Regions from separate parts of the Streptomyces sp. SAS_281 genome, predicted to be linked through region 2. Evidence: riboswitches for the same ligand, from Rfam matches in the RefSeq annotation. Region 2 holds a riboswitch; the other holds the start of a gene.
The links. A riboswitch is a leader RNA that binds a small molecule or an ion and turns the genes downstream of it on or off. The one in region 2 is predicted to bind glycine.
Positions count from the first base shown of each region.

Region 1: it holds a riboswitch for glycine, as region 2 does, so the genes downstream of both, gcvP (aminomethyl-transferring glycine dehydrogenase) here and gcvT (glycine cleavage system aminomethyltransferase GcvT) in region 2, are expected to answer to the same signal.

Region 1 is NZ_JBMNDO010000055.1:32,191-47,654, reverse strand. It holds gene ACN6LM_RS21455 (FHA domain-containing protein) at 1-783, shown strand, start outside; gene ftsR (transcriptional regulator FtsR) at 826-1,566, shown strand; gene ACN6LM_RS21445 (bifunctional nuclease domain-containing protein) at 1,620-2,096, shown strand; gene ACN6LM_RS21440 (MerR family transcriptional regulator) at 2,264-2,881, shown strand; gene ACN6LM_RS21435 (DNA polymerase IV) at 2,975-4,444, shown strand; gene ACN6LM_RS21430 (PRC-barrel domain-containing protein) at 4,369-4,737, opposite strand; glycine riboswitch at 4,854-4,951, shown strand; gene gcvP (aminomethyl-transferring glycine dehydrogenase) at 5,145-8,030, shown strand; gene ACN6LM_RS21420 (DUF5999 family protein) at 8,118-8,324, opposite strand; gene ACN6LM_RS21415 (hypothetical protein) at 8,646-9,242, opposite strand; gene ACN6LM_RS21410 (glutamate-cysteine ligase family protein) at 9,723-11,228, shown strand; gene ACN6LM_RS21405 (VWA domain-containing protein) at 11,270-13,054, opposite strand; gene ACN6LM_RS21400 (CPBP family intramembrane glutamic endopeptidase) at 13,239-14,018, shown strand; gene ACN6LM_RS21395 (PhzF family phenazine biosynthesis protein) at 14,028-14,846, opposite strand; gene ACN6LM_RS21390 (HEAT repeat domain-containing protein) at 14,975-15,464, shown strand, end outside.
Region 2 is NZ_JBMNDO010000088.1:14,580-30,043, reverse strand. It holds gene ACN6LM_RS27470 (L-serine ammonia-lyase) at 1-190, opposite strand, end outside; gene glyA (serine hydroxymethyltransferase) at 360-1,619, opposite strand; gene gcvH (glycine cleavage system protein GcvH) at 1,640-2,017, opposite strand; gene gcvT (glycine cleavage system aminomethyltransferase GcvT) at 2,119-3,234, opposite strand; glycine riboswitch at 3,377-3,470, opposite strand; gene ACN6LM_RS27450 (AAA family ATPase) at 3,655-4,338, shown strand; gene ACN6LM_RS27445 (enhanced serine sensitivity protein SseB) at 4,463-5,233, shown strand; gene ACN6LM_RS27440 (enhanced serine sensitivity protein SseB C-terminal domain-containing protein) at 5,349-6,116, shown strand; gene ACN6LM_RS27435 (ABC transporter permease) at 6,467-7,459, shown strand; gene ACN6LM_RS27430 (ABC transporter substrate-binding protein) at 7,504-9,270, shown strand; gene ACN6LM_RS27425 (ABC transporter permease) at 9,360-10,349, shown strand; gene ACN6LM_RS27420 (ABC transporter ATP-binding protein) at 10,346-11,461, shown strand; gene ACN6LM_RS27415 (ABC transporter ATP-binding protein) at 11,458-12,657, shown strand; gene ACN6LM_RS27410 (trimeric intracellular cation channel family protein) at 12,676-13,335, shown strand; gene ACN6LM_RS27405 (thioesterase family protein) at 13,394-14,230, shown strand; gene ACN6LM_RS27400 (TetR family transcriptional regulator) at 14,278-14,928, opposite strand; gene ACN6LM_RS27395 (hypothetical protein) at 15,028-15,195, shown strand; gene ACN6LM_RS27390 (DUF4190 domain-containing protein) at 15,192-15,461, shown strand.

The DNA of each region.
Region 1 (15,464 bases), on a different contig from region 2:
GTCTGTTTCGGTCAAGGGGAATCGCCCGTGAAGTTGTTTGGGAAGTTGTTCGGCAAGAGCGCCCGCGATGAGGCCGCACGTCACCGCGCGCCGCGCCATGGTCAGCCCGACGAGCAGGGCGCGGAGCGCCCGCTCTTCCGCGACCAGGTGGCGGGCCAGGGGGGTGACTACCCGGGCGGTCCCGGCGCGTCGTCCGTTGACCCTGCCGGTCCCGGCCGCATAGGTTTCGGAGCCCCGAGCCAGGAGGCTTCGTCCATGCCGGTGTGTACGAGGTGCGGCCACCGCAACGCCGAGGCCAGTCGTTTCTGCTCCAACTGCGGTGCGCCGCTGCGGGGCGGGATCCCGGAGCGCGCCTCGGAGACGACGTCGACCATCTCGATCTCGGGCCTCGAGGCGTACGAGGCGGAGGCCACCGGCCAGACCGCCGTGCCGTCGCTGTCGCCCGAGGCGCAGGCCGCCGTCGACGCCCTGCCGCTCGGCTCGGCGCTCCTGGTGGTGCGGCGCGGTCCGAACAGCGGCAGCCGGTTCCTGCTGGACGGCGAGCTGACCACGGCCGGCCGCCACCCGCAGAGCGACATCTTCCTGGACGACGTGACGGTCTCCCGCCGGCATGTGGAGTTCCGGCGGAATGCCGACGGCAGCTTCACGGTCGGGGACGTCGGCAGCCTCAACGGCACCTATGTCAACCGTGAGCGGATCGACTCCGTCGCCCTGTCCAACGGCGACGAAGTGCAGATCGGCAAGTACCGGCTGGTCTTCTACGCGAACCAGCGGGGCATCTGACCCGCCCCCGGACGCCGTCCGGGGGGAACCCCAGGAAGGTCCATGCTGAGAACACCGAGCGGCGGTGCCCGACACGGCACCCCCGCCGACGGCCGGCCGATGAGCATCGGCACGGTGCTCCTGCAACTGCAGGAGGAGTTCCCCGAGGTCACCATCTCCAAGATCCGCTTTCTGGAGGCCGAAGGGCTTGTCGAACCGCAGCGGACCCCTTCCGGCTACCGGAAGTTCGTCGCGGCGGACGTCGAGCGGCTCGCCCAGGTGCTCCGCATGCAGCGGGACCACTACCTGCCGCTGAAGGTCATCCGCGAACATCTGGACGCCCTCGCCCGCGGCGAGCAGGTGGCCCTGCCGTCGCCCGACGGGGAGCCGCGGCAGGCGGACGGCGAGCCCGCCGGGCTGCCGGGCCGGGCCACGGCCGCCCGTATCGGCCGCGCCGAGCTCCTGGTCGCCGCCGAGGTCACCGAGAGCGACCTGGACGACTGGGAGTCGTACGGCCTGGTCGTGCCCTCGGCGGACGGCGGGTACGACGCCGAGATGGTCACCGTCGCCAGGCTTGTGGCGGAACTGGGCCGATTCGGTCTGGAACCTCGTCACCTGAGGGCCGTACGGGCCGCCGCCGACCGGGAGGCCGGGCTCATCGAGCAGATGGTCGCGCCGCTGCGCCGGCACCGGAATCCGCAGACCAGGGCGCATGCGGAGGCGACCGCGAAGGAGCTGGCGGAGCTGTCCGTACGGCTGCACTCCGCGCTCGTGCAGACCGCTCTGCAGGTACGGCTGCACTGAAGGCGGACCAGCCCGACTACCCAAACCTGCCGGGCACGTCCTAGGGTTGCTGTGTGAACGAGCTCGACGTTGTGGGTGTCCGGGTGGAAATGCCCTCCAACCAACCGATCGTGCTCCTGCGTGAAGTGGGAGGCGACCGGTATCTCCCTATTTGGATCGGTCCTGGCGAGGCGACCGCGATCGCCTTCGCCCAGCAGGGCATGGCTCCGGCCAGGCCGCTGACCCATGATCTCTTCAAGGATGTGCTCGAGGCCGTCGGCCAGGAGCTCACCGAGGTCCGGATCACGGACCTGCGCGAAGGGGTTTTCTACGCGGAGCTGGTCTTCGCCGGCGGTGCCGAGGTGAGCGCGCGGCCTTCCGACGCCATAGCCCTGGCGCTGCGTACCGGCACGCCGATCTACGGCAGTGACGGGGTGCTGGACGACGCGGGGATCGCGATCCCCGACGAGCAGGAGGACGAGGTGGAGAAGTTCCGCGAGTTCCTCGACCAGATCTCTCCGGAGGACTTCGGGACGAACAACAGCCAGTGACGTCTACGGGGGCGGCCACCGGCACATCCGGTGAGCCTTTCCCCGTCAACGGTCACGCGAAACCACCCTCAGGGTGATTATCACTCGGCGTGCCGAGTGTGGCGATCGTTGACGCACCCCGGGTGACTGCCTACCTTCGAGTGGGCAGGTCAAGGACGGAGGTCGGCGTGAGAAGCAGCGGCGACGGTACGGCAGCGGGTGCGCCGTATCCGCAGCAAGGGAGTACGGCCGACCGGACCATCAGGCAGTCGGCCGCGCCGGCTGCGGTGGCGGGGGGCGGCGTGGCATCGGTCGACGACATCGGCTATCGCGGGCCCACGGCGTGCGCGGCGGCGGGGATCACGTACCGGCAGCTGGACTACTGGGCGCGCACCGGTCTCGTGGAGCCGAGCGTCCGTCCGGCGTACGGGTCGGGCACCCAGCGGCTCTACAGCTTCCGGGACGTCGTCCTGCTGAAGATCGTGAAGCGCTTCCTCGACACCGGAGTGGCGCTCCAGAACATCCGGACCACGGTCCAGCACCTGCGGGCCCGCGGTTTCCAGGATCTGGAGCGGATGACGCTGATGAGCGACGGGGCCACGGTCTACGAGTGCTCCTCGCCCGCCGAGGTGGTCGACCTGCTCCAGGGCGGCCAGGGCGTCTTCGGGATCGCCGTCGGAGTGGTCTGGCGGGATGTGGACGCGGCCCTGTCGCAGCTGCACGGGGAGCGCGTGGACACCGGTGAGACGCTGATCGGGCACAACCCGGCCGACGAGCTCGCCCGCCGCCGCAACCGGGCTGTCTGAGCCCCTGACAAGCCCGCCCCGGGGCGGGAACCGCGGGCGCCCGGGCCGGGCCGACACGGCGATTGTCAGTGCCGTAGGGCAGCATCGGCTGGTGTGAGAGCCTCGCCGACCATCCTGCACCTGGACATGGATGCCTTCTACGCCTCCGCGGAGCAGGCGGCGAAGCCCAGCCTGCGCGGCAAACCGGTCGTGGTGGGCGGGCTGGGGCCGCGCGGGGTCGTCGCGACCGCCTCGTACGAGGCGCGGCGCTTCGGGGTGCACTCGGCGATGCCGACGGCGCAGGCCAGACGGCTCGCTCCGAACGCCGCCTATCTGGTCCCGCGCTTCACGCTGTACCGGACCGTGAGCGACCAGGTCATGGAGCTGCTCGGCCGGCTCTCACCGCTGGTGGAACCGCTCAGCCTGGACGAGGCGTTCGTGGACCTCGAAGCGGGCGGCACGGCCGACGACACGGCCTCCGCCCTGGAGATCGGCAGGGAACTGCGCGAGGCCATCCGGGCGGTCACCGGACTGACCGGTTCCGTCGGGCTCGCGGGCTCCAAGATGCTCGCCAAGATCGCTTCCGAGGAGGCCAAGCCCGACGGGATACGCCTGATCGAGCCCGGCACCGAACGCGCGCACCTCGCGCCCATGACGGTGCGCACCCTGCCCGGCGTCGGCCCCGCCACGGCGGACCATCTTCGCCGGGCCGGCATGACGACGGTCGACGACCTCGCCGAGGCGGGCGAGGCGGAGCTGGTCCGGCTGCTCGGCAAGGCGCACGGCGCCGCGCTGCACCGGATGGCCTCCGGCTTCGACGACCGGCCCGTGGTCGCGGAGCGCGACGCGAAATCCGTATCCGTCGAGGACACCTTCGACATGGACCTGCACGACCGCGTCCGGGTGCGCACCGAGGTGGAACGGCTGGCCGACCGGTGCGTCCAGCGCCTGCGGGGCGCAGGGCGCTCGGGGCGCACGGTGGTCCTCAAGGTGCGCCGGTACGACTTCTCCACGCTGACCCGCTCCGAGACGCTGCGCGGGCCCACGGACGACCCCGCGGTCGTCCGCGAGGCCGCCGCCCGGCTCCTGGAGGCCGTGGACACCACCGGCGGGGTGCGGCTGCTCGGCGTCGGCGTCACGGGGCTCGCCGACTACACCCAGGAGGACCTGTTCGCCCAGGCCGCCGGTGCGCGGGAGGCTGCCCTCCCGGAGGACGACGCCTCCGGGCCGCGGGAGGACGCCGAGGCCCGCGCGGGCACGGCGGACGACGCGCCGGGGGCGGAGGAGGGGACCGCCGAGCAGCGGGCCGCGCGCCGCTGGCCGGCCGGGCACGACGTGCTCCACGAGGTCCACGGCCACGGCTGGGTGCAGGGGAGCGGGGTCGGCCGGGTGACCGTGCGGTTCGAGGAACCGGGCGCCACGGCACCCGGCCGGGTGCGTACGTTCCGCGTGGACGATCCCGCGCTGCGGGCCGCCGACCCCCTGCCGCTCGTCCCGGACCCGCCGGACTACTCCTCCTGGCCCGCCAGCCGGCCGAAGTCGCGGTCCGGGGCCGGTGCGCCGGGGGCCGCGTCCAGTCCGTAGTGACGGTAGAGCTGGAGCTCCTGCTCGGGGGAGAGGTGGCGGCCCACGCCGAAGTCGGGGGCGTCCTTGATGAGCGCCCGCTCGAAGGGGACGTGCAGGGCGTCGTCCACGAATTCACTGGGCTCCAGGGGGACGAAGGCGTCCCGGCTGAAGAGCCCGGTGCGCACGGCCGCCCATTCGGGGACGCCGGTCGCGTCGTCGAGGTACACCTCGTCCACGGTCCCGATCTTGGTGCCCCTGCGGTCGAAAGCCTTGCGGCCGATCAGGCTGCGCGGGTCGATATCGGTCTGCACGGTCCCTCCCACACGGGTCGCGGCTGGTCCACAGGGACTACAGAAATGCAGTTCCGTGGTCTTGGCCACTCGAGAATTCTCGTCGTGTACCCCGCTGGTAGGCTGGCCATGGCTGCTGACCCCGTGCGGGAGAGTCGTCCGGAGCCGATCCGGAGGACGCCGAAGGAGCAAATCCTCCCCGGAATCTCTCAGGCCCCCGTACCGCACGGACGAGGTCACTCTGGAAAGCAGGGCGGGTTGCGCGCGGCCGATGGGCCGTACGGAGCTTCTCCCTCACCGACGGTGAAAGCCGGCGCCCGCGTGGTGCCGGTGAAGCTCTCAGGTTGAGATGACAGAGGGGGAGGCCGTCAGGGCACCCGGCGCCGCGGTGCCCCTCGCAGGTCGTGACAGACCAGGAGGCCTCCACCATGACCCCCCGTCGCACCCCGCTCACGCAGCTGGAACAGGGCATCCCCTTCGAGCAGCGCCACATCGGCCCCGACGCCGAGGCGCAGGCGAAGATGCTCGCCCAGGTCGGCTACGGCTCGCTGGACGAGCTGACCGCGGCCGCCGTGCCCGACGTGATCAAGAGCACCGAGGCGCTGGCCCTCCCGGAGGCCCGGACCGAGGCCGAGGTGCTGGCCGAACTCCGCCGGCTCGCCGACCGCAACCAGGTCCTCGCCCCGATGATCGGGCTCGGCTACTACGGCACGTTCACCCCGCCGGTGATCCTGCGCAACGTCATGGAGAACCCCGCCTGGTACACGGCCTACACGCCGTACCAGCCCGAGATCTCCCAGGGCCGCCTCGAAGCCCTCCTGAACTTCCAGACGATGGTCGCCGAGCTGACCGGCCTGCCCACCTCCGGCGCCTCGCTGCTCGACGAGGGCACCGCCGCCGCGGAGGCCATGGCGCTCGCCCGGCGCGTCGGCAAGGTGAAGAACGGTGTCTTCCTGGTCGACGCCGACACCCTGCCGCAGTCCGTCGCGGTCATCGAGACCCGCGCCGAGCCGACCGGCGTCGAGGTCGTCGTCGCCGACCTCAGCGACGGCATCCCGGCCGAGGTCGCCGAGCGCGGCGTCTTCGGTGTGCTCCTCCAGTACCCGGGAGCCTCCGGGGCCGTCCGGGACCTCAAGCCCGTGATCGACCAGGCGCACGAGCTGGGCGCCGTCGTCACCGTCGCCGCCGACCTGCTGGCCCTCACGCTGCTCACCTCGCCCGGCGAGCTGGGCGCCGACATCGCCGTCGGCACCACGCAGCGCTTCGGCGTCCCGATGGGCTTCGGCGGCCCGCACGCCGGCTACATGGCGGTCCGCGACAAGTTCGCCCGCAGCCTGCCCGGCCGCCTGGTCGGCGTTTCCGTGGACGCCGACGGCAACAAGGCGTACCGCCTGGCCCTCCAGACCCGCGAGCAGCACATCCGCCGCGAGAAGGCCACCAGCAACATCTGCACCGCCCAGGTGCTGCTCGCCGTCATGGCCGGCATGTACGCCGTCTACCACGGCCCCGAGGGGCTGCGCACGATCGCCCGGCGCACCCACCGCTACGCCGCGATCCTCGCCGAGGGCCTGCGCGCCGCCGGGATCGACGTGCTGACCGGCTCCCACTTCGACACGCTCACCGTCCGCGTCCCCGGCAGGGCGGGCGAGGTCGTCGCGGATGCCCGGGAGCGCGGGGTCAACCTGCGCCTGGTCGACGCCGACACCGTCTCGGTGGCCTGCGACGAGACCACGACCCGCACCCAGGTCGCCGCCGTCTGGGCCGCCTTCGGTGCCGACGGGGACGTCGAGGCGCTGGACGCCACGACCGAGGACGCGCTGCCCGAGGCGCTGCTGCGCACCGACACGATCCTCACCCACCCGGTCTTCCATCAGCACCGGTCCGAGACCGCGATGCTGCGCTACCTGCGCAAGCTCGCCGACCGCGACTACGCGCTGGACCGAGGCATGATCCCGCTCGGCTCCTGCACCATGAAGCTGAACGCGACCGCCGAGATGGAGTCGATCACCTGGCCCGAGTTCGGCGCGCTGCACCCGTTCGCGCCCGCCGAGCAGGCGCAGGGCTTCCTGACGCTCATCCGCGAGCTGGAGGAGCGGCTGGCCGAGGTCACCGGTTACGACGCGGTGTCCATCCAGCCGAACGCCGGCTCGCAGGGCGAGTTCGCGGGGCTGCTGGCCGTCCGCGCGTACCACCGCGCCAACGGCGACGAGAACCGGACCGTCTGCCTGATCCCGTCCTCCGCGCACGGCACCAACGCCGCGAGCGCCGTGATGGCCGGCATGAAGGTGGTCGTCGTCAAGACCGCCGACGACGGCGAGGTCGACATCGAGGACCTGCGCGCCAAGATCGCGCAGTACCGCGACGAGCTGGCCGTGCTCATGATCACCTACCCGTCGACGCACGGTGTCTTCGAGGAGCACGTCGCCGACATCTGCGCCGAGGTGCACGACGCCGGCGGCCAGGTCTACGTCGACGGCGCCAACCTCAACGCCCTGGTCGGCCTGGCCAAGCCCGGCCGGTTCGGCGGCGACGTCTCGCACCTCAACCTGCACAAGACCTTCTGCATCCCGCACGGCGGTGGCGGCCCGGGCGTCGGTCCGGTCGGTGTGCGCGCGCACCTGGCGCCGTACCTGCCCAACCACCCGCTCCAGCCCGCGGCGGGCCCTGAGACCGGCGTGGGACCGATCTCGGCGGCCCCCTGGGGCTCCGCCGGCATCCTCCCCATCTCGTGGGCGTACGTACGCCTGATGGGTGGCGAGGGGCTGAAGCGCGCGACGCAGGTCGCCGTACTCGCGGCCAACTACATCGCCAAGCGTCTCGAACCGCACTACCCGATCCTGTACAACGGCCCGGCCGGTCTGGTGGCGCACGAGTGCATCGTGGATCTCCGGCCGATCTCCAAGGCGACCGGCGTCAGCATCGACGACGTCGCCAAGCGGCTCATCGACTACGGCTTCCACTCGCCGACCATGTCGTTCCCGGTCGCCGGCACGCTGATGATCGAGCCGACCGAGAGCGAGGACCTCGCTGAGCTGGACCGCTTCTGCGACACGATGATCGCGATCCGTGCCGAGATCGAGAAGGTGGCGTCGGGGGAGTGGAGCGCGGACGACAACCCGCTCGCCAACGCCCCGCACACCGCCGCCGCGCTCGGCGGGGAGTGGGAGCACGCGTACAGCCGCGAGGAGGCGGTGTTCCCGGCCGGTGTCTCGGCCGCCGACAAGTACTGGCCGCCGGTGCGCCGCATCGACGGGGCGTTCGGTGACCGCAACCTCGTCTGCTCGTGCCCGCCCCTGGACGAGTACGACAACTGATCAGGTGATCGGAGCGGTGTGACGCGGACACGCGTCGGGGCCGGTGCGGAGACACTCCGGGCCGGCCCCTTTTCCGTACCCGGCCGGTCAGGCGGCCTTGACCACCCGGCTCGCCGCCAGGGGCCTGTGCGGGGCGATGATCTGCCCGTCCGGAAGCAGCTCACCGGTGTCCTCGAAGAGCAGGACGCCGTTGCACAGCAGGCTCCAGCCCTGCTCCGGGTGGTGTGCCACCTGGCGGGCGGCCTCCCGGTCGGCTGAGTCGGCTGTCGGGCAGGGTGGCTGGTGCTGGCACATGGAGGGGTTCTTTCGCTGCGTCGAGTTGAGTGGCCTGCGGTGTGAAGAGGTGTTCATGACCGCCCCCGTATCGATCGGTCGCATCCCAGTGTTGCCCTACCGGCGACAATCCGCAGGGATTTCGCCGCAGCGCTTCCACTCCGCCCATGACGCGTCACCCGCCCGGACGGTGCAGCTCAACTGCACTGTCACTTCGGGTGGTTCGGGGTGGCCGGATGGGACTAGTCCGGATGGGCGGGGGTCGTACACGCGTCCGCGTGCTGTGCCCCGCCGCCGGAAGGGGCGACGGGGCACAGCACGCGGAGGGGGCGGCCGCCGGTCTCAGGCCGGGGCCGGCGAGCCCAGCAGCGGTCCCGGGCCGGGCGTGATGCGGGTGGTGATCACCGGCAGCAGGTCGGCGGCCCGGTGCGGCCGGTGGGCGGCGAAGCCGGGAGGCGCCGGGGACAGCGGCACGAGCACGTCGTCCGGCGCGGGCGCCCCGCAGGAGGCGTCCGCCGTGGGGTCGCCGTGCAGCCACAGGGCCAGCATGTACAGGTCGGGGATGGACAGCAGCCTCGGCTGGTAGGGACCGCTCATGCCCTCCGCCTGGCGCAGCGCCAGCTCCGTCGATGCGATGTACGGGCCCTCGAAGAAGTGCGAGAAGGTCCAGCCGTCCGCGGTGAGCATGGTGTCCGCCGCCGCCACCGCCCGGTCCGTGCTGCGGATCTGGAAGCGCCAGGCGGCGAGCCGGGTGGCGGGTGCGAGGTCGCCCGGGGCGACGCCCAGCACATGGACGGGCAGCGGGTGTTCGGGGCTCAGAGGTCCCTGTGCGGACCGCAGGGCGGGCGTGCGGGCCTCGCGGACGGCGGTCGGTGAACCGAGCGCCGCGAGGACGCTGCGCAGCGCGGGCGCGGGGGCCGGGGGAACATGCAGCGGCATATTGGGTCGCCTCTCACTTCGGAGACACGGTGGTGCGCGGGCGGGTGCGGACGGCGTTGTCGGCGTGCGGGGCCAGAGGAGGCCGGTGACTGAGCCGGTGCGTCAACTCTCTGCCTCGTCCGCGGAGTTTATACGACACGTGTTCACGCGGTGTTTCCACTAGCCGCCACGGCTATTGCCGACAAGGCGGTATCCGGACTTTATTATGCGGAGATCATGCTGATTCGGCGCGAGCGGCGCAGCCGCCGCCTCGGGTTTTTCCCGCGCTGCGGTCGGCCGAAACCCGTCGGGGCTTTACGGACCCGCCGTACGGGGAAACCGCCCGCTGCGTCATGCCGAGTGAATGTGCCCGGGGCCCCCGCGCACAGATTAGCGTGTGTGCGCCGTCCGCGGGGCGTTACGGATCACGTCCTGCGGGCATTATCGATCGTGATGCGGGCGGCCCGGGCCGCGTGCCGGCCACATGAGGAGGACACTTCGATGGGGGAGAAGGTCGTCGCGGGCGCCTTTGACCTGTCCGACCGGCAGAGGTACCGGAAGAAACTGCAACAGTGCCTGGAGGCGCTGTCCGGACTCCTCGCCGAGCGGCGGTTCGAGCGGCCGCGCAACCTCATGGGCATGGAGATCGAACTCAATCTCACGGGCGCCGACGCCATGCCGAAGATGTTGAATGGGCAGGTGCTGGAGCGCATCGCGAGTCACGATTTCCAGACGGAACTGGGGATGTTCAATCTTGAGGTGAACATAGTCCCCCATCATCTGTCGGGGCGTGTTCTGGATCAGTTGGCCGAAGAGCTGAGGACCGGGCTCGGATATGCCGACCGCAAGGCCGGTGAAGTCGATGCCGGGATCATGATGATCGGAATCCTGCCGACGCTCGGCCGCGACGACATGGTCCGGTCCAATCTCTCCGACGTCGACCGCTACGCCCTCCTGAACGATCAAATGCTGGCGGCGCGCGGGGAGAGTTTCTCGCTCGATATCGAAGGCGTCGAGCGGCTGGTCGCCACCGCCGGATCGATCACCCCGGAGGCGGCCTGCACCTCGCTGCAACTGCATCTCCAGGTCACTCCGGAACGCTTCGCCGACGTGTGGAACGCGGCGCAGACCGTCGCCGCCGTACAGGTCGCCCTGGGCGCCAACTCGCCGTTCCTCTTCGGCCGCGAGGTGTGGCGGGAGTCGCGGCCGCCGCTGTTCGAGCAGGCGACGGACACCCGGCCGCCCGAACTGCGCAACCAGGGCGTGCGGCCCAGGACCTGGTTCGGGGAGAAGTGGATCGGCTCGGTGGAGGAGCTCTTCGAGGAGAACCTGCGGTACTTCCCGCCGCTCCTGCCCATCTGCGACGAGGAGGAGCCCCTGCGCGTCCTCGCCGACGGCGGGGTGCCCCAGCTGAAGGAGCTGGTCCTCCACAACGGCACGGTCTACCGGTGGAACCGCCCGGTGTACGGGATCGCCGACGGCGTTCCGCACCTGCGTGTGGAGAACCGGGTGCTGCCCGCGGGCCCGACGGTCGCCGACGTCATCGCCAACACCGCGCTCTACTACGGCCTGGTGCGGGCGCTGGCGGGGGAGTCGCGTCCGGTGTGGACCCGGATGCCGTTCTCCGCCGCCGCCGAGAACTTCGAGACCGCGTGCCGCCACGGCATCGAGGCCGAGCTGCTGTGGCCCCGGCCCGGCCGCTCCGGTGGGCTGACGCGGGTGCCCGTGACGAAGCTGGTGCGCGACGAGCTGCTGCCGCTCGCCGCCGCCGGGCTCGACGGCTGGAACATCGAGCCGGCGGACCGGGACCACTACCTCGGCATCATCGAGGAGCGGTGCAAGCGGCGGACGAACGGCGCGTCCTGGCAGGCGGACACCTACCACCGGGGACGCGAGGCGGGCCTGGACCGGGGCGCCGCCCTCGCCGCGATGACCCGGCGCTACGGCGAGCTGATGCAGGGCGGTGACCCGGTGCACACCTGGCCGGTGGGCGTCCCGGGGCCGTGACGGGGGGCCGGTCCGCCGCCGGGCCGGCCGGCCGTCTGCCCCTACTCCGCGGCCGCACGGGCGCCCTGGGCCGCCGTCATCACCGCCTGGAGGATCACCGCCTGGATCTCGGCCGGGTCGTTCACCTGGTAGCCCCCGCCCCCGGTGACCTCGGCGATCTCCTCCAGCTCCGCGCGGTCCGCCTCGGGCCCGACGGCGATGGCCAGCAGCGGGACCGGGCGCGTCGGGTCGGCGATGGACTTCAGCTCCTCCACGAGGGCGGAGCGCGAGATGGACCGCTCGTCCTGGTTGGACCCGTCCGTGAGGATCACCACCGCGTTGAACTTGCCCTTCACATACGTGCGCTGCGCCTCCTTGTACGCGGCCAGCGCGGTGTCGTACAGACCGGTGGCGCCGTCCGGCACCGGTTGCAGCGCGGCGAACGCGGCGGCGAGCTTCTCCCGGTGGGTACCGCCCCCCTTCACGGGGTCGCCGAGCCTGGCGGTCGTCACCAGCTGCCGGTAGTCCTTGGCCCCGTCGAGCGTGGTCGCGAACTCCCAGAGCCCGATCTCGTCGTTCGGGGTGAACTGGTCGAGCGCCTGGACCAGCGATGCCTTGGTGACGTCCATCCGGGACTGGTCGCGGCCCGGCACCGTCGCGGCCATGGAGCCGGAGGCGTCGACCACGGTGGTGAGCCGCGCACTCTGTACGGTGATCGTCCACATGCCGAGCGTCTCCTGGAGCGCCTCGTCCGTCGGGGCGGGCGGCTGCGTGGCGTCGTAGGTCTGCGGCGACCGGCCGCCCGCCGCCGCGACCAGCTTCTCGTCCGCCGTTCCGTACGTGGTCCGGAAGCCGTGCTCGCGAAAGGTGCGCACGGAGCTCTCCTCGGACAGCAGGATCATGAACCGCAGCGCCGCCCGGCTCTCGTCCGTGGACTGGTGGCGCTCGTCCACCATCGTGAGCGGGTAGTTGAGCAGGGGGGTGCCGTCCTCGGGGTAGAACAGGTCCAGCTTGCCGTCGGCCGCCGACTCGGCGTTGTGGGCGAAGGCGGCCTGTTCGGAGAGGAGCACCGCCTGGTTGCGCGCCGGATTGCCCGCCTCGGCGCCCGAGCCGTCCTGCGGCAGGGTCGCCACCACCTGGGTGTCCCCGTCGGACATCCGCTGGGCGAGCAGCTTCGCGGTGGCCGCGACCCGGGTGTCGCTGTCGCCGCCCTGCTTCCCGGCGGAGACGCCGATGCTGTTGAGGGCCAGCAGTCCGGTCGCCGAGCGCGCGGGGTCGGCGGAGCCGAGACGTACCCGGTCGGACTCCATGGCCGCGCCCGTCAACTCGGCCCAGGTGTAGGTCTTCTTCGGCCAGCCGAGGCTCTTGGCGGCCCGGGGGACGGCGGCGAGCGCGACCGGTGAGGTGGCGACGGAGCCGCCGGGGGTGATGGGGGTGCCGTCCCCGGCGCCCTTGGCCCTGGTCAGCCACAGGTCCGAGTCGGGGAGCCATATCTGGTAGTCGGGGCGGCCTCCGCTCGCGAGCGCGTCCGCGACCTTGTACGAGTCACGGGCCACCACGTCCACGTCGACGCAGCGCCCGTCCGAGCGCACCTCGTCCGTACGCGCCCGGTCGGCGATGGCACGTACGGCGGGAGCGATGTCCGGGGAGGCCGCCATCGACAGATGGACGGCGCTCTCCTCGCACGACGTGGAGAACGGGAGCAGACCGCCCTGCACGGCGACCGCCGCTCCCCCCGCCACGGCGAGGACGAGCACGGTGGCGATGGCCACGTTCCGGCGGCGGCGCGGTGGACGGTCCCCGCCTCCGGCCGCCGGCCGGTCATCGGGCAAGCTGTGACGTCCCATGTCGGTGGTGCCCCTCCTTGAGGATGTACAAGGAAAAGGGGGACCACGCCATCGGCAATGGCGCTCGTCCCCCGGCCAGTCGCGCATGATCTTCGTACCTGCATTCGAGACCCTAGCGGGGCGGCGAAGGGCGTGGGACGCGAATGCACAACTGAGGGCAGGTGTACAGGTGGAGGCGGGGCGCGTGGCTGATTCTTTTCCCCAGGAGGCCGTGTCACAACGGATTCTCCGGTCCGAGACGGTGCTGGTGCTGGCGCTCTCGCTGGGGGCGAGCGGCGTGTCCGCCCTTATCAGCTTTGTCGGATCGCTGACGAAACCAGGGGGTTTGAAGGACCAGGCGGCAACCCTCAACAGCTCGGCCGCCCCGGGCCGCCCTTGGCTGGATCTCGCCTGGCAGCTCTTCGGCGTCGCGACCGCGCTGGTGCCCGTCGCGCTGGTGGCGCATCTGCTCATCCGGGAAGGGACCGGACTGCGGGTCCTCGGCTTCGACCGCACCCGGCCCGGACAGGACGTGGCACGGGGCGCGGCCGTCGCGGCGGGCATCGGCAGCGCCGGGCTGGCCTTCTACCTGGTGGCCAGGGCGGCCGGCTTCAACCTCACCGTCGTGCCCGAGTCACTGCCCGACGTGTGGTGGAAGTTCCCCGTGCTCATCCTGTCGGCCCTCCAGAACGCCGTACTGGAGGAAGTGATCGTCGTCGGATACCTGCTGCGCCGGCTGGGGCAGCTGGGCTGGACGCCGATGGCCGCACTGCTGGCGAGCTCGGTGCTGCGCGGCTCGTACCACCTCTACCAGGGCATCGGCGGGTTCATCGGCAACATGGTGATGGGCGTCGTCTTCGTGCTGCTCTACCGGCGCTGGCAGCGGGTGGGCCCTCTCGTCGCGGCCCACGCGCTGCTGGACATCGGCGCGTTCGTCGGTTACGCGCTGCTCGCCGGGAAGGTGGGGTGGCTGCCCACGCCGTGAGCCCCGGTGTCACGGGCCGACGAGGAGTTCGCCGTCCAGCACCGTGACCGCGCGGCCCGTCAGCAGGGTGCGCGCACCGCGCAGCGAGGTGTGTACGAGACCGGAGCGGGCGGAGACCTGAAGCCCGGTCAGCCGGTCGCGGCCGAGCCGGGCCGACCAGAACGGGGCCAGGGCGGTGTGCGCGCTGCCGGTCACCGGGTCCTCGTCGATGCCCACGGCCGGGAAGAATCCGCGGGAGACGTAGTCGTACGCCCGCACCGGCGCCGCGGCGGCCGTGGCGATGACGCCGCGCCGCGAGAGGGCGGCCAGCGCCGCGAAGTCCGGGGCCAGTGCCCGTACCGCCGCCTCGTCCCTCAGCTCCACCAGAAGGTCCCCGACCTGCGCACCGGTGTCGTGCACCGACAGCGGCTCCGCGCCGAGAGCCTCCGCCAGCCCGTCCGGGGCCGGCTCGGGGGTCAGCGGGGCGGTCGGGAAGTCGAGCGTGAGCGAGCCGTCCGGGTGGGCGGTCGACGTCAGCGTGCCGCACCGGGCGGCGAAGCGGACCGTGCCCGTGGCGGCGCCCGTGGTGTGCAGGACATGGGCCGTGGCGAGGGTGGCGTGGCCGCACATGTCCACCTCGGTGACCGGCGTGAACCACCGCAGCGCCCAGTCCGCCTCGCCGCCCGGCGGCAGTGGATGGGCGAACGCGGTCTCGGAGAGGTTCAGCTCGGCGGCGACCTGCTGGAGGAACGCGTCCCCGGGGAAGCCCTCGGGGCCGAACAGCAGGACGCCGGCGGGGTTGCCGGTGAAGGGGCGGGCGGTGAACGCGTCTACGGTGCGAATCCTCATGGGCCGACCGTAGAGCTCCGCCCCGGCCGGGAACCAAGGCCAATCGCGGAACAGTGGCCCCGAAACCGCGCCGGGCTTGACCTTGTCACGGTGACAAGGGGTTCACTCGGCCGCGAGGAGGTGGTCCGATGACCACGGCGAACGAGGATACGGCCGTCACACGCGCGCTGCGCGGGCTGGAGCACGGTGACGCGTCGGTGCGGTTGCGGACCGCGCTGGCGGTCGGATCGGCGCCGGACGCGCGGCTGGTGGACCGGCTCGTGGAGCGGTGCGCGACCGAACCGGAGTTCTCCGTACGGGAGATGCTGACCTGGGCGCTCACCCGGCACCCGCGGGACCTGACGGTCCCCCGGCTCGTCGGCGAGCTCCGGTCGGAGCGCCCGCAGGCCCGCGGCCAGGCCCTGCACACGCTGTCCAAGACCGGGGACCGGCGGGCCTGGCCGGCGATCACCCGGGCGCTGCTCACCGACACCGACGAGGAGGTGGCGCGCGCCGCCTGGCGCACCGCGGTCCTCCTCGTGCCCGAGGACGAGGCGCCCGCGCTCGCCGTCGTGCTGGCCGGGCAGCTCGGGCGCGGCGGACGCGAGACGCGGCTGAGCCTCAGCCGGGCGCTGATCG
Region 2 (15,464 bases):
GGGTGCCGTGGCCGTGGCCGGTGGCGCCGAGGGAGCCGTACAGCTCGGCCCGGATCGAGGCGGTGTGGGCGAGCAGGCCCTCGTTCTTCAGACGGCGCGCGAACATACGGGCCGCGCGCATGGGGCCGACCGTATGGGAGCTGGACGGGCCGATGCCGATCGAGAACAGGTCGAAGACCGAGATGGCCACGGGGGAACTCCTCAAAGTTGGTAGACGCCGTTGTCTGCCGGGTGGTGCGGTACGGGCGCGCGGGCGGCCCGGAGTGCAAGAGACAAAGCGGAGGGGACAAGGGACGGGGCACCCGCCCACTGTTCAGTGTGCGGGTGCCCCTCCCGTAGGCGCGAATGCGCCGGGTCGGCTACTTCAGGCCGGGGTACAGCGGGAACTTCTCGGCCAGCTTCGCGACCCGGGCCTTCAGGCCGTCCGCGTCGTAGGACGGCTTGAGGGCCGAGGCGATGATCTCGGCGACCTCGGTGAAGTCCTCGGCGCCGAAGCCGCGGGTGGCCAGGGCCGGGGTGCCGATCCGGAGGCCGGAGGTGACCATCGGCGGGCGCGGGTCGTTGGGGATCGCGTTCCGGTTGACCGTGATGCCGATCTCGTGGAGCCGGTCCTCGGCCTGCTGCCCGTCCAGCTCGGAGTTGCGCAGGTCCACCAGGACCAGGTGCACGTCGGTGCCGCCGGACAGGACGGAGACGCCCACCTCGGTGACGTCGGGCTGGACCAGGCGCTCGGCCAGGATGCGGGCGCCCTCCAGGGTGCGCTGCTGGCGCTCCTTGAACTCCTCGCCCGCCGCGACCTTGAAGGAGACCGCCTTGGCCGCGATCACGTGCTCCAGCGGGCCGCCCTGCTGACCCGGGAAGACCGCCGAGTTGATCTTCTTGGCGAGCTCCTGGGTGGAGAGGATCACACCGCCGCGCGGACCGCCGAGGGTCTTGTGCGTGGTGGTGGTGACGACGTGGGCGTGCGGCACCGGGTTGGGGTGCAGGCCCGCGGCGACCAGACCGGCGAAGTGCGCCATGTCGACCATCAGGTACGCGCCGACCTCGTCCGCGATGCGGCGGAAGGCGGCGAAGTCCAGCTGACGCGGGTACGCGGACCAGCCGGCGACGATCAGCTGCGGCTTGGACTCCTTGGCCAGGCGCTCGACCTCGGCCATGTCCACGACACCGGTGTCGTCCACGTGGTACGGGACCACGTTGTAGAGCTTGCCGGAGAAGTTGATCTTCATGCCGTGGGTCAGGTGACCGCCGTGCGCCAGGTTCAGGCCCATGATCGTGTCGCCCGGCTTCAGCAGCGCGAACATCGCGGCGGCGTTCGCCTGCGCACCGGAGTGCGGCTGGACGTTCGCGGCCTCGGCGCCAAAGAGCGCCTTGATCCGGTCGATCGCGATCTGCTCGACCACGTCGACGTGCTCACAGCCGCCGTAGTAGCGGCGGCCGGGGTAGCCCTCGGCGTACTTGTTGGTCAGGACGGAGCCCTGCGCCTCCATGACCGCGACCGGAGCGAAGTTCTCCGAAGCGATCATTTCGAGCGTGGACTGCTGGCGCAGGAGCTCGGCGTCGACGGCGGCGGCGACGTCCGGGTCCAGCTCGTGGAGTGAGGAGTTGAGAAGCGACATCAGGTGGTCCCTTGGGGTCTTTAGTTGCCGGAGAACTCGGTGTACTCGTCGGCGGAGAGCAGGTCCTTCGGCTCCTCCGCGACGCGCACCTTGAACAGCCAGCCGCCTTCGAACGGAGCGGAGTTCACCAGCGACGGATCGTCCACGACGGCCTGGTTGGACTCCGTGATCTCACCGGTCACCGGCGAGTACAGATCGCTGACCGACTTGGTCGACTCCAGCTCGCCGCAGGTCGCGCCCGCGGTCACCGTGTCACCGACCTCGGGGAGCTGGGCGAAGACGACGTCACCGAGCGCGTTGGCCGCGTGCTCGGTGATGCCGACGGTGGCCACACCGTCCTCGGCGGGCGACAGCCACTCGTGCTCCTTGCTGTACCGCAGCTGCTGGGGGTTGCTCATGGTCTGAATTCTCCTGTACGCGGGGAGTGCGGATGAACGGTGGTCTTACGGTGTGAGACGGGACCGTGTCACGTACGCGACACCGGCCGGGTCCTACGGTTCTACTTCTTGCGCTTGTAGAAGGGGAGCGCCACGACCTCGTACGGCTCGTGGCTGCCTCGGATCTCCACCGCGACTCCTGCGGTGCCCGGCTCGGCGTGCGCCGCGTCGACGTACGCCATGGCGATCGGCTTGCCCAGGGTGGGGGAGGGGGCGCCCGAGGTGACCTCGCCGATGACCTGACCGCCGGCGACGACCGGGAACCCGGCGCGCGGCACCCGGCGGCCCTCGGCGACCAGGCCGACGAGCTTGCGGGGCGGGGCGGTCTCGGCGCGCTCGGCGGCGGCCTCCAGCGCCTTGCGGCCGACGAAGTCGCCGTCCTTCTCGAACTTCACGACCCGGCCGAGCCCGGCGTCGAACGGGGTCAGCGAGGTCGTCAGCTCGTGCCCGTACAGCGGCATGCCCGCCTCCAGGCGGAGCGTGTCACGGCAGGAGAGGCCGCACGGGATCAGGCCGTGCGCGGCGCCCGCCTCGGTGAGCGCCTGCCACAGCTGCTCCGCGTGACCGGGTGCGACGAACAGCTCGAAGCCGTCCTCGCCGGTGTAGCCGGTACGGGCGATCAGCGCGGGCACCCCGGCGACCGTGCCGGGCAGTCCGGCGTAGTACTTCAGACCGTCCAGGTCGGCGTCGGTCACGGCCGCGAGAATCGCCGGGGACTCGGGGCCCTGGACGGCGAGCAGCGCGTACGCGTCGCGGTCGTCGCGGACCTCGGCGTCGAAGCCGGCGGCGCGCGCGGTGAGCGTGTCCAGGACGAGCTGGGCGTTGCCGGCGTTGGCGACGACCATGTACTCCGTGTCCTGGAGGCGGTAGACGATCAGGTCGTCCAGGATGCCGCCGTCCTCGGCGCAGATCATCGTGTAGCGGGCCCGGCCGGTCGAGACCGTGCCGATGTTGCCGACCAGCGCGTAGTTCAGCAGGTCCACCGCCTGCGGGCCGGTGACGGTGATCTCGCCCATGTGGGACAGGTCGAAGAGGCCGGCCTTCGTGCGGACGGCGTTGTGCTCGTCGCGCTCGCTCGCGTACCGCAGCGGCATGTCCCAGCCCGCGAAGTCGGTCATGGTGGCGCCCAGCGAACGATGCAGGGCATCGAGGGCGGTGAGACGGGGGGTGCTGCTCATGAAAGGGCTCCCAGGGCATGACGACGGCGAGGACGATCCCTCCCCATCTGTCATCGGAACCTGAGAGGTTCGCCGAGAGGCCCCGCGGGGGTCGGCTTGCACCTTGGGTGGAGCCGCCGGGCGGCTCGCTTTTCAGATCTGCCTCATCCACGCGGTACGGGGCCTGAGAGATTCAAGGGAGGATCTTGCTCCTTCGGCGCCCGGCACGGTGACCGGGACTCTCCCGCGCGGATTCAAGCGGCCTGTATGCAGTTGGCGGGGTCATCATCGCACGCATTCCGGGGGAGCGGCGCGCCGGGAGCGGTGCCGCTCGTCACGGTCTTCCGGCGGGTCGGACGGTTGTGCCGCATTACCTTTTCTTTACACTTCTGGGGTAGGTACCGGTCCTGCACGCGTCGGCCGTACGGCCAGGGGGAGGCGATGACGTTGCGCTACGCGACGACCGCGGGAACGACGAGCACCGCACTGCCCGCGCAGTCCGGCTCACCGCCCCGGCAGGCGGTGGGCACGCATCCGCCCGTCGTCCGGGACCTGCGCGGCCGGGCCGGGCGCGGCCCGCGCGCCCTGCGCTTCGCCGCCGGGGACGTCGTGGTGGTCTCCGGACTCCCCGGCAGCGGCAAGTCGACCCTGCTCTCCCGCACCGCCCCGGCGCACGCGGTCGACTCCCAGGACACCCGGGACCGCTGGGCCCGCCGGCTGCCCCGCTTACTCCCGTACGTCCTCTACCGCCCGCTCGTGCGCCTCGCCCACTACCGGGGCCTGCGGCGGGTGCTGCGCTCCGGCGCCTCCGTCGTCGTCCACGACTGCGGTACGCAGAGCTGGGTCCGCGCCCTGCTCGCCCGCCATGCCCGGCGCCGGGGCACCGGTCTGCACCTGGTCCTGCTCGACGTCTCCGCCCGGACCGCGCGCGAGGGCCAGCGCGAGCGCGGCCGGGGCGTCTCCGCGTACGCCTTCGCCCGGCACCGCAGAGCCGTGGGGCGGCTGCTGCGGGACACCGAGGCGGGACTGCTGCCGCGCGGCTGCGCCTCGGCGGTGCTGCTCGACCGCGAGGCGGCCGGGACGCTCACGCGCATCACGTTCGCAGACGCACAGACCGACGGCTGAAAACGGACCGTCCAACAGCCGGACAGTAGCCGGGCAGGGCGGTTTCCGGACAGGCCCCAGGGCCGACGGAGGCCGGGGGAGGCCGTACCCTCTTGCTGCACGGCAACGGGGCGAGAGGGAAGCAGTGGACATTCCGGCACAGGCCGGGAGCCTGCCGCAGGGCGGCTGGCCGGCCAACGAACTCGAAGAGGTGCTGGGCGCCTCGCTCGGCACCCCGGAGGCGGGCGGCCGCCTGCTGGAGGTGCTCGGCCGCAGCCACGTCTGGGTGCCGTTGCCCAACGGCGGCGGACCCGACGCCCGGGAACTCGATCTGCCCGCGATGGAGATCGACGGCACCGCGTACGTCCCCGTCTACAGCTCCGAGCACCAGTTCCTCACCTGCGTCGGCGACCGGATGTCCTTCACCGTCGCCCCCGCCGTGGAGTTCGCCCGCGGACTGCCCCCGCGGCTCGGCATCGCGGTGAACCCGGGCGGCGCCGTCGGCCTGCCGCTGCCGCCGCCCGCCGTCGCCGAGCTGTGCCGGGCCGGGCGCACCCCGCTCGACGGCCCGGCCACCGGGGGCCGGGTCCGGCTGTACGAGCCGGACTGGAAGGAGGAGCCCGTCGACTTCCTGGCCGCCGCGGCCGGCGAGTTCCAGGAGAGCGGCGTCGTCCGCACCGCCCGCCGGGTCCTGGCCAGCATCGAGGGCGACGACCCCGTGCTCTTCGTCGGCGTCGAGTTCTCCACCTGGGACGGCGCCGGACAGAGCGCCCCGATGGACGCCCTGGGCCGGGCGCTGGGCCGCGTCGCGGTGCCGTGGCCGGTCAACCTCGTCCTCCTCGACGTGGCGCAGGACCCGGTCGCCGACTGGATGCGCGATCGGGTGCGCCCCTTCTACACGCGCGTCCCGGAGTGACGGAGGCGGCGGCCGGCGTCAAGCCGGTGACGGCGCGGCGGCATAAGCTGGTTTGATGGCCGAAGGCCGATGCCCGGTGGCCGAAGCAGAGGATCTACGAGGGGCGGGACCCAGGGTGAGTGCGTCAGGCACCGCGGCGGCCGGTCAGGTCGAGCACATGCTGCGACAGGTCGCGCCCGGGCGCTACGACGCGTACGAGGCGCTCCTCCAGGCCCTGTCGGCAGGCCGGGTCTGGATGCTCCTCTGGCACGGCCGCCCCGGCGCCCCCGACGCCCAGTACGGGAACATGGAGGTCGAAGGACTCGGCTACGCCCCGTGCGTCACCTCCCCCCAGGAGCTCACCGCCAGCGGCTGGAGCCGGGACCACGAGGTGGTCGCCGGACTGGACATCGCCCGCGCCCTCTACCCCGACCGCTGGGGCGTCTGGCTCAATCCGCACGCCCCGGGCGGCGGCGTCGGCATCCCCTGGCTGGATCTGCGCCGCATCGCGACCGGCCTCGACCGGATGCCCGCCGGGCCGCTCAGGATCAGCGAACCGGCCATCGAGATCCCGCAGTTCTACGCCCAGCTCACGCAGAACGCCCACCACACCCCCGCGATCCGCTCGCTGCGCCGCGCCTGGGTGCAGCCCGCGCTCGGCGCCCCGTACCTCGCCGTCGGCCTCGACCTGTACGACACGAGCAGGCCGTCCGTGGACGCGGTGCGCGGGATGATGCGCCAGTCGATCGGCGCCGTCCCGGAGGGCCTGCCGGTCTCCACGGTCGCGATGTCCGACGAGTACGACCCGGTCGCGATGTGGCTGCGCGTCAACTCCCGCCCCTTCTACGACCGCGAGGCGCACGCCGCGCCCGGTTACGGGTATCCGCAGGCACCCGCGTACTGAGCCCGCGTCAGACCCTCGGCGAATCGGGGGCATTGCGGGCACTTCGGCGTTCCCGTGCGAAGTGTTCCTTTTCGCTGTTTTGTGACCGGGAAGCCCGCTTGCCGAGGCCGGCTGTTCGGATATCGGTTGCATTCTGACGTCATCACGTTTGAGCAAACATTCCCCGTCAGGTCTGGCGGGTGTGCGCGCAGTGGCTGAAGACTCCCACGCAACAGGTGCTCTGTGTCCGTAGTCGCCCCCCTTTCAGGTCAGGGTCCGACGGACGCCGTCACTCGAATCGGGCTATGTAGGAGCCGCTACCGCGGCGGTCACGGGCCGGCCACCGCCGGCCGAGAGGGGTCTCCAGCGCAATGACGGCACCTATCGAGACCACCAGGGCGGATACCCGGCCCGAAGCGGTGCTGGAAGGCGCGGGCCGCAAGGAGATCGAGGGCCGCTCGCTCGGCCGCATCGCCTGGACCCGCTTCAAGCGGGACAAGGCGGCGATGGCCGGTGGCATCGTTGTCGTCCTGCTGATCCTCACCGCGGTGTTGTCCAAGCCGCTCCAGTCGCTCCTGGGGCTCGACCCCGACGCGTTCAACCAGAGCCTGGTCGACCCCGTGATGCTGGCGCCCAAGGGCGACTTCGGCGGGATCAGCTGGGACCACCCGTTCGGCGTCGAACCGCAGACCGGCCGCGACATCTTCGCGCGCATCCTCGAAGGCTCCTGGGTCTCGCTCGTGGTCGCCGTCGGCTCCACGCTGCTCTCCGTCGTCATCGGCGTCGTCATGGGTGTCGTGGCCGGGTTCTACGGCGGCTGGGTGGACAGCCTGATCAGCCGGCTGATGGACACCTTCCTGGCCTTCCCGCTGCTGCTCTTCGCGATCTCCATCTCCGCCTCCCTCCAGGGCAACGCCTTCGGGATGGAAGGGCTCACGCTGCGGATCGCGGTCCTGATCTTCGTGATCGGCTTCTTCAGCTGGCCGTACATCGGCCGCATCGTGCGCGCGCAGACGCTGTCCCTCCGCGAGCGCGAGTTCGTGGAAGCCGCCAGGTCGCTGGGCGCCCGGGGGCCGTTCATCCTCTTCCGCGAACTGCTGCCCAACCTGGTCGCGCCGATCCTCGTGTACGCGACGCTGCTGATCCCCACGAACATCCTCTTCGAGGCGGCCCTGTCCTTCCTGGGCGTGGGTATCGCACCGCCGCAGGCGTCCTGGGGCGGCATGCTCACGCAGGCGGTCGACCTCTACGAGGTGGACCCGATGTTCATGGTCATCCCCGGCATGGCGATCTTCATCACCGTGCTGGCCTTCAACCTGCTGGGGGACGGGCTGCGTGACGCACTCGACCCTCGTGGCAAGTAAACGCGGCAGTGCCGCACAGGACTAGCGAGGGGGCTTTCCTCAGCATGCAGAACAGAAAGACAGCGGCGCTCGTTGCCGTCGCGATCGCGGTGTCGCTCGCCGCCACGGCGTGCAGCAAGGACTCGGACGGCGGCAGCGGCAAGGGCGGCGGTGGCGGCGGCAACGCCAAGGCCGACGCCGGTCTGACGAGCATCGTCAACCCGAGCACCAAGAAGGGCGGAACGGTCACCTACGAGCACTCCAGTGGCCCGGACTCCCTCGACCCCGGCAACACGTACTACGGCTGGGTGCAGAACTTCTCCCGCCTGTACGCCCGTTCGCTGGTGACGTTCAAGCCGGCCGCCGGCAAGGACAGCCTCCAGGTCGTCCCCGACCTCGCCACCGGTCTCGGCAAGGCGAGCGCGGACGCGAAGACCTGGACGTACACGCTCCGCAAGGGCGTGAAGTTCGAGGACGGCTCCGAGATCACCTCGCAGGACGTCAAGTACGCCGTCGAGCGCTCCAACTTCGCGCCGGAGGCCCTGTCCAACGGCCCGACGTACTTCAAGGCGTACCTCGAAGGCGGCGACAAGTACAAGGGTCCGTACAAGGACAAGTCCGCCGAGGGTCTGAAGTCCATCGAGACCCCGGACAAGTACACGATCGTCTTCCACCTGAGCAAGCCGTTCGCGGACATGGACTACCTGGCCGCGTTCTCGCAGACCGCGCCGATCCAGCAGAAGGCCGACACGGGCGCCAGCTACGTCCAGAAGATGGTCTCCTCGGGTCCGTACAAGTTCTCGGCGTACGACGAGAGCAAGGGCGCGACCCTGGTCCGCAACCCGGAGTGGGACCCGAAGACGGACCCGATCCGCAAGGCGCTGCCGGAGAAGATCCAGCTCAAGTTCAACGTCAACCCCACCACGGTCGACGAGCACCTGCTCAACGACGAGACCACCGCGGACATCGCGGGCACGGGTCTGCAGTCCAAGACCCAGCCCAAGGTCCTGGTCAAGGCGGCGGAGAAGGCGAAGACGGACAACCCGTACGCCGGCGCCCTGCAGTACCTCGCGCTGAACGTCAACGTGAAGCCGTTCGACAACGTCGAGTGCCGCAAGGCCGTCCAGTACGCCGTCGACAAGAAGAGCATGGTCGACTCGATCGGCGGCCCGGTCAAGGGCGACCCGGCGAGCACGGTCATCCCCCCGACCGTCGCGGGCTACAAGAAGTTCGACCTGTACCCGACCGAGGGCAGCAAGGGCGACGCGGCCAAGGCCAAGGAGCACCTGGCCAAGTGCGGTCACCCGGACGGCTTCAAGACCACGCTGACGGCGCGCTCCGACCGTCCTGACGAGGTCACCGCCGCCACGCAGCTGCAGAACAGCCTGAAGGCCATCGGCGTCACCGCCGAGATCAAGCAGTTCCCGGCGGACAAGTACTTCACCGACTTCGCGGGCGTCCCGGCCTGGGTCCACAAGAACAACGCGGGCATGATGATGATGGCCTGGGGTGCCGACTGGCCGACCGGCTTCGGCTTCCTCGACCAGATCGTCAACGGTTCGGCCATCAAGCCCTCCGGCGGCACCAACCTGATGGAGCTGAACGACAAGGGGATCAACGAACTCCTCGTCAAGGGCATCGGCACCGTCGACACCGCGCAGCGCAACGCCACGTGGGGCGAGGTCGACCAGAAGGTCATGGAGAACGCCTCGGTCGTTCCCCTCTTCTACCGCAAGAACCTGCTCTACCGCCCGGACTCCGCGGCGAACGTCACCGTCACCGACGCGTACCTCGGCATGTACGACTACGTGCTCATGACGTCCACCAAGTAGCGCCTGTTCATCAAAAGCATCCCCTGAAAGGCAGGTGAAGGCGCCGGGCGGCGGGGTTTCCCGCCCCACCCGCCCGGCGCCGCACGGCTGTGGCTGCGTATATCATCCGACGCGTATTCGCCGCGGTGTTGCTGCTGCTGGTGGTCAGCGCAGTCACGTTCGCGATCTTCTTCCTGGTGCCCCGCCTCGGCGGGCAGACCCTCGACTCCATGGCCGCCCAGTACGTGGGGAAGAGCCCCGACCCCGACGTCATCGCCGCGGTCAAGAAGAACCTGGGGCTGGACCAGCCCCTGTACCTCCAGTACTGGCACTTCATCAAGGGCATCGTGGCCGGCGCCCAGTACCAGTTCGGCCCGGACCCCGTCACGTGCAGCGCCCCGTGCTTCGGCTACTCGTTCAAGACGCACACCGAGATCTGGCCGCAGCTCGTGGACCGGGTCCCGGTCACGCTGTCGCTGGCCGTCGGTGCCGCCGTCATCTGGGTCGTCTCGGGTGTCGCCATCGGTGTCGTCTCCGCGCTGAAGCGGGGCTCGCTCTTCGACCGCCTCTCCATGGGCGTCGCCCTCGCCGGCGTCTCCCTCCCGATGTTCTTCACCGGCCTGGTCGTCCTGGCGCTCTTCGGCAACGGGGAGTACGTGCCCATCACCGAGGACCCGGTCGCCTGGGCGGGCAGCCTCGTCCTGCCCTGGTGCACGCTCGCCCTGCTCTACTCCGCGCTCTACGCCCGGCTCACCCGGGCCGGGATGCTGGAGACCATGAGCGAGGACTACATCCGGACCGCGCGCGCCAAGGGCCTCCAGGAGCGCAAGGTGGTCGTCAAGCACGGGCTGCGGTCCGCGCTCACCCCGCTGGTCACGATCTTCGGCATGGACTTCGCGCTGCTCCTCGGCGGCGCGGTCATCACCGAACGCGTCTTCTCCTTCCAGGGGCTCGGCGCCTTCGCGATCCAGGGCGTGACCACCGCCGACCTGCCCAAGGTGATGGGCGTGACCCTGGTCGCGGCCTTCTTCATCGTCATCTGCAACCTGCTGGTGGACCTCGTGTACGCCGCGATCGACCCCCGGGTGAGGCTCTCATGAGCGGCGCGACCAAGAAGGACTCGACCAAGGACTCGGCCACGAAGGACTCCCGGGCGGACGGGTCGGTCCCGGCCCCCCGCTCGGGCGACGGCCACCCGTTCCTCTCCGTACGCGACCTCAGCGTCCACTTCGACACCGACGACGGCCTGGTCAAGTCCGTGGACGGCGTCAGCTTCGACCTGGAGGCCGGCCGGACCCTCGGCATCGTCGGCGAGTCCGGCTCCGGCAAGTCCGTGACCTCGCTGGGGATCATGGGCCTGCACACCTCGGAGCGGGCCCGGATCGGCGGCGAGATCTGGCTGGAGGGCGAGGAGCTGATCGGCGCGGGCGCCGAGCACGTACGGCGGCTGCGCGGCCAGAAGATGGCCATGATCTTCCAGGACCCGCTGTCCGCCCTGCACCCGTACTACACGATCGGCACCCAGATCGTGGAGGCCCACCGGGTCCACCACAAGGTCGACAAGAAGACCGCGAAGAAGCGCGCCGTCGAGATGCTGGACCGGGTCGGCATCCCCGAGCCGCACCGCCGGTTCGACGACTACCCGCACCAGTTCTCCGGCGGTATGCGCCAGCGCGCGATGATCGCGATGGCCCTGGTCAACAACCCGCAGCTGCTCATCGCCGACGAGCCGACGACCGCCCTCGACGTCACCGTCCAGGCGCAGATCCTCGACCTGATCCGCGATCTGCAGAAGGAGTTCGGCTCCGCGGTCATCATGATCACCCACGACCTCGGTGTCGTCGCCGAGATCGCGGACGAGATCCTCGTGATGTACGCGGGCCGGTGCGTCGAGCGCGGCTCCGCCGAGAAGGTGTTCTACGAGCCCCAGCACCCGTACACCTGGGGCCTGCTCGGCTCGATGCCGCGGATCGACCGGGAGCAGACCGAGCGGCTGATCCCCGTCAAGGGATCGCCGCCCAGTCTCATCAACGTCCCGTCGGGCTGCGCCTTCCACCCGCGCTGCCCGTACGCCGACGTCCCGCCCGACAACCTCACCCGCACCGAGCGTCCCGAGCTGAAGCAGGTCGGCGACGGGCACTACTCCGCGTGCCACATGTCGCGTGAGCAGCGCGAACGTATCTGGACCGAAGAGATTGCGCCGAAGCTGTGACTGAGCTGAACAAGAAGACTCCCGCGCCGGCCGCGGCCGGGTCGGACGGGTCCGGCCCCGAACCGCTCCTCAAGGTGGACGGCCTGGTCAAGCACTTCCCGATCACCAAGGGCGTGCTGAAGCGCAAGGTCGGCGCGGTCCAGGCGGTCGACGGGCTCACCTTCGACGTGCGCCCCGGGGAGACCCTGGGCGTCGTCGGCGAGTCGGGCTGCGGCAAGTCGACCATGGGCCGGCTGGTGACCCGGCTGCTGGAACCGACCGGCGGCAAGGTCGAGTTCCAGGGACGCGACATCACCCACATGTCCGCCGGACGGCTGCGGCCGATGCGGCGCGACATCCAGATGATCTTCCAGGACCCGTACGGCTCGCTGAACCCGCGCCACACGGTCGGCGGGATCGTCTCCACCCCCTTCCGGCTCCAGGGCGTCAAGCCCGAGGGCGGTGTGAAGGCGGAGGTCCAGCGGCTGCTGGAGCTGGTCGGGCTCAACCCCGAGCACTACAACCGCTACCCGCACGAGTTCTCCGGCGGCCAGCGCCAGCGCATCGGCATCGCCCGGGCGCTCGCCCTCAAGCCGAAGCTGGTCGTCGCGGACGAACCGGTCTCCGCGCTGGACGTGTCGATCCAGGCGCAGGTGGTGAACCTGCTGGACGACCTCCAGGACGAGCTCGGGCTCACGTACATGATCATCGCGCACGACCTGTCGGTGATCCGCCACGTGTCGGACCGCATCGCGGTCATGTACCTCGGCAAGATCGTCGAGCTGGCCGACCGCACGTCGCTGTACCAGGCGCCGATGCACCCGTACACCAAGGCGCTGATGTCCGCGGTGCCCGTGCCCGATCCGCGCCGGCGCGGTGCCAAGAGCGACCGCATCCTGCTCAAGGGCGATGTGCCCTCGCCGATCTCGCCGCCCAGCGGCTGCCGGTTCCACACCCGGTGCTGGAAGGCGACGAAGGTCTGCGGGACGACCGAGCCGCCGCTGCTCCAGCTGAAGACCGGGCACCAGGTGGCCTGCCACCACCCGGAGAACGGCGAGGACCAGGTGCCGGGCGACGCCCCGCTGGTCGCGGACGTCATCACGGTCCGCTCGGCGCCCGCGGAGGAGCCCGCACAGGAGCCCGCGGCCGAGGCACCGCAGGAGCCCGCGAAGGCCGCCGAGCCCTCCGAACCCGCCCCGGACGGTACGAAGGAGTAGTACGGGCACAATTGCCCGGTGCTCAACGAACTGTTCACGCCCTCCGTCCAGCACGCGCTCGACATCGTGGGGATCTTCGTCTTCGCGATCTCGGGCGCCCTGCTCGCCGTACGCAAGAACTTCGATGTCTTCGGCATCGCGGTGCTCGCCGAGGTGACGGCGCTGGGCGGAGGGCTGTTCCGTGATCTGATCATCGGCGCGGTGCCGCCCGCAGCCTTCACGGACCTGGGGTACTTCACCACCCCGCTGCTCGCCGCCGGTCTGGTCTTCTTCCTCCACCCGCACGTGGAGCGCATCCAGGCCGGTGTGAACGTCTTCGACGCCGCCGGTCTCGGGCTGTTCTGCGTCACCGGCACGGTGAAGGCGTACGACTACGGGCTCGGCCTCACCTCGTCGGCGGCGCTCGGCCTGGCCACGGCGGTCGGCGGCGGTGTGCTCCGCGACGTACTGGCCAACGAGGTGCCGTCGCTGCTGCGCTGGGACCGGGACCTGTACGCGGTGCCCGCCATGGTGGGCGCCGCCATCATCGCGCTCTGCATCCGCTTCGACGCGCTCAACGCCCTGACCAGCGGCGCGGCCGTGATCACCGCGTTCGTCCTGCGCCTTCTCGCGCTCCGCTTCCACTGGCGGGCCCCGCGCGCCCACAACCGGCGCTCGGCGCGGGCGGAGGAGGCGTGACCTACGCGCCGAACCAAAAAGCTACCGCTCAGTAATACAATCGGTGTACGGTGCCTCCATGGCACAGGCAACCATCGGGGACAGCGAGTTCGACCAGGACACCGCGGTCACCCTGCGCGAAGAGGGCGTCTACGACGCGGAGCTCTCGGCGGGCTGGACGATCATCCAGGCCGTCAACGGCGGCTATCTCCTGGCGATGCTGGGCCGCGCGCTCGGCGAGGCCCTGCCGCACGCGGACCCGTTCTCCGTCTCCGCGCACTACCTCACCGCGTCCGTGCCCGGCCCGGCGGTGATCCGGACCCAGACCGTCCGCACCGGCCGCACCCTCTCCACCGGTCAGGCGTCCCTCTTCCAGTACGCCGAGGACGGCACCGAGGTCGAGCGCATCCGCGTCCTCGCCACCTACGGCGACCTGGACGCCCTCAGTGACGACGTCCGCACCTCCGCGAAGCCGCCGGCCATCCCGCCGCGCGAACACTGCCTCGGTCCCAGTGACGGACCGGCGCCGATCCCGGGCAGCTCCGCGATCACCGACCGGCTGGACATCAAGCTGGACCCGGCGACCATCGGCTGGGCGATCGGGCAGCCCTCCGGCAAGGGTGAGATGCGCGGCTGGTTCGGGCTGGCCGACGGCCGCGACGCCGACCCGCTCTCCCTGCTGCTCACCGTGGACGCGCTGCCGCCCACCTCGTTCGAGCTGGGGCTCAAGGGCTGGACCCCCACCATCGAGCTCACCACGCACATCCGCTGCCGTCCGGCCCCGGGCCCGCTCCGCGTCTCCATCACCACCCGCAACCTGGCGGGCGGCTTCCTGGAGGAGGACGCGGACGTCTGGGACAGCGCCGACCGCCTGGTCGCCCAGTCCCGCCAGCTCGCCCGCGCCCCGCGCGGCTGACCCCCTCCTGGTTCTCCCCGCGCGGCCGGCCCTCCCGGTCCTCGTTCTCAGGCGCCCTGTGCCGGCTCGTCGAGCCAGTGCAGGGCGCCCAGTGCGATGAGCCGCATCCGGCGCCCCGCCGTGCGGGCCACCCGCTCGTCGTCCGCCGGGCCCGCGTCCAGCAGGGCCGACGCGGTGGTCACCATGTGGTCCACATAGAGACCGCCCAGCATCAGCAGGTCCTCCTCGGCCCAGCCCTTCGACTCCGGCTCCGCCGCGAGGGCCGCCGCCACCTCCTCGGCGAACAGCCGCAGCTGCGCCGCGATGGCCTCCCGGACCGGGCCCACCCCGCCGTGCTGCTCCCGCGCGATGAAGCGGAAGTGCGCGGGCTGATCCCGAACGTGACGTCGTATCAGCTGCACGCTCCGGTCGAGCCGGACCTCGCTGTCGCCCGTCTCGGCGAGTATCGCGCCGATCATGCCGTGCAGGCTGCCCAGCGTCTGTTCGACCAGGGCCACCCCAAGCGCGGGCACGCTTCCGAAGTGCCGGTAGAAGGCCGTGGGCGTGATGCCGGCCGCCCGGGTCACCTCGCGCAGCCCGAGGCTGCTCAGGCTCTGCTCCGCCAGCAGCCCCAGGGCGGCGTCGAGCAGCGCCTGGCGCGTCTTCAGCTTCCGGCTCTCGCGGATGCCGTTCCCTCGGATTCCGGCGGTGTGACTCATGCCATTCAGTAAACAACTGTTCTCCGGGCCGGGGAAGAGGCGGACAGGTTTAGACTCGTAAGTCAGTGAACAGTCGTTCTCTGAATGGTCCGTCCGCACATGGAAAGGCCGAACATGATCGTCCTCGTCGCCGCACTGCTCCTGCTGGGGATCGTGCTGGGAGCGGTGGCCCAGATCCCCCTTCCGCTGTCGCTCGTCCTGGGCGCCCTCATCGGCTGCTGGCTGCTGGTCTTCGCCGTGCGCGAGCGGGCACGGGGTTCCCGGTGAGCGCGCCGGTGCAAGCCGCCCCGCGCTCCCGCCGGGACGCCGACGGGCTCGCCGTCGCCTCGTTCGTGCTGGGGCTCGTCGGGCTGCTGGTGATGAACCTCCTGCTGGGCCCCGCCGCCATCGTCATGGCGCTCGTGGCCCTGGCCCGCTCCACCGAACGGCGCGGCCGCGCCTTCCTCGGCCTCGCGCTCGGCGTCGCCGACCTGGTGGTCCTCGCCTTCCTGGTCACCGGAAACGGCACCGTCTCCTGGGGCTTCGGCGGCTGATCC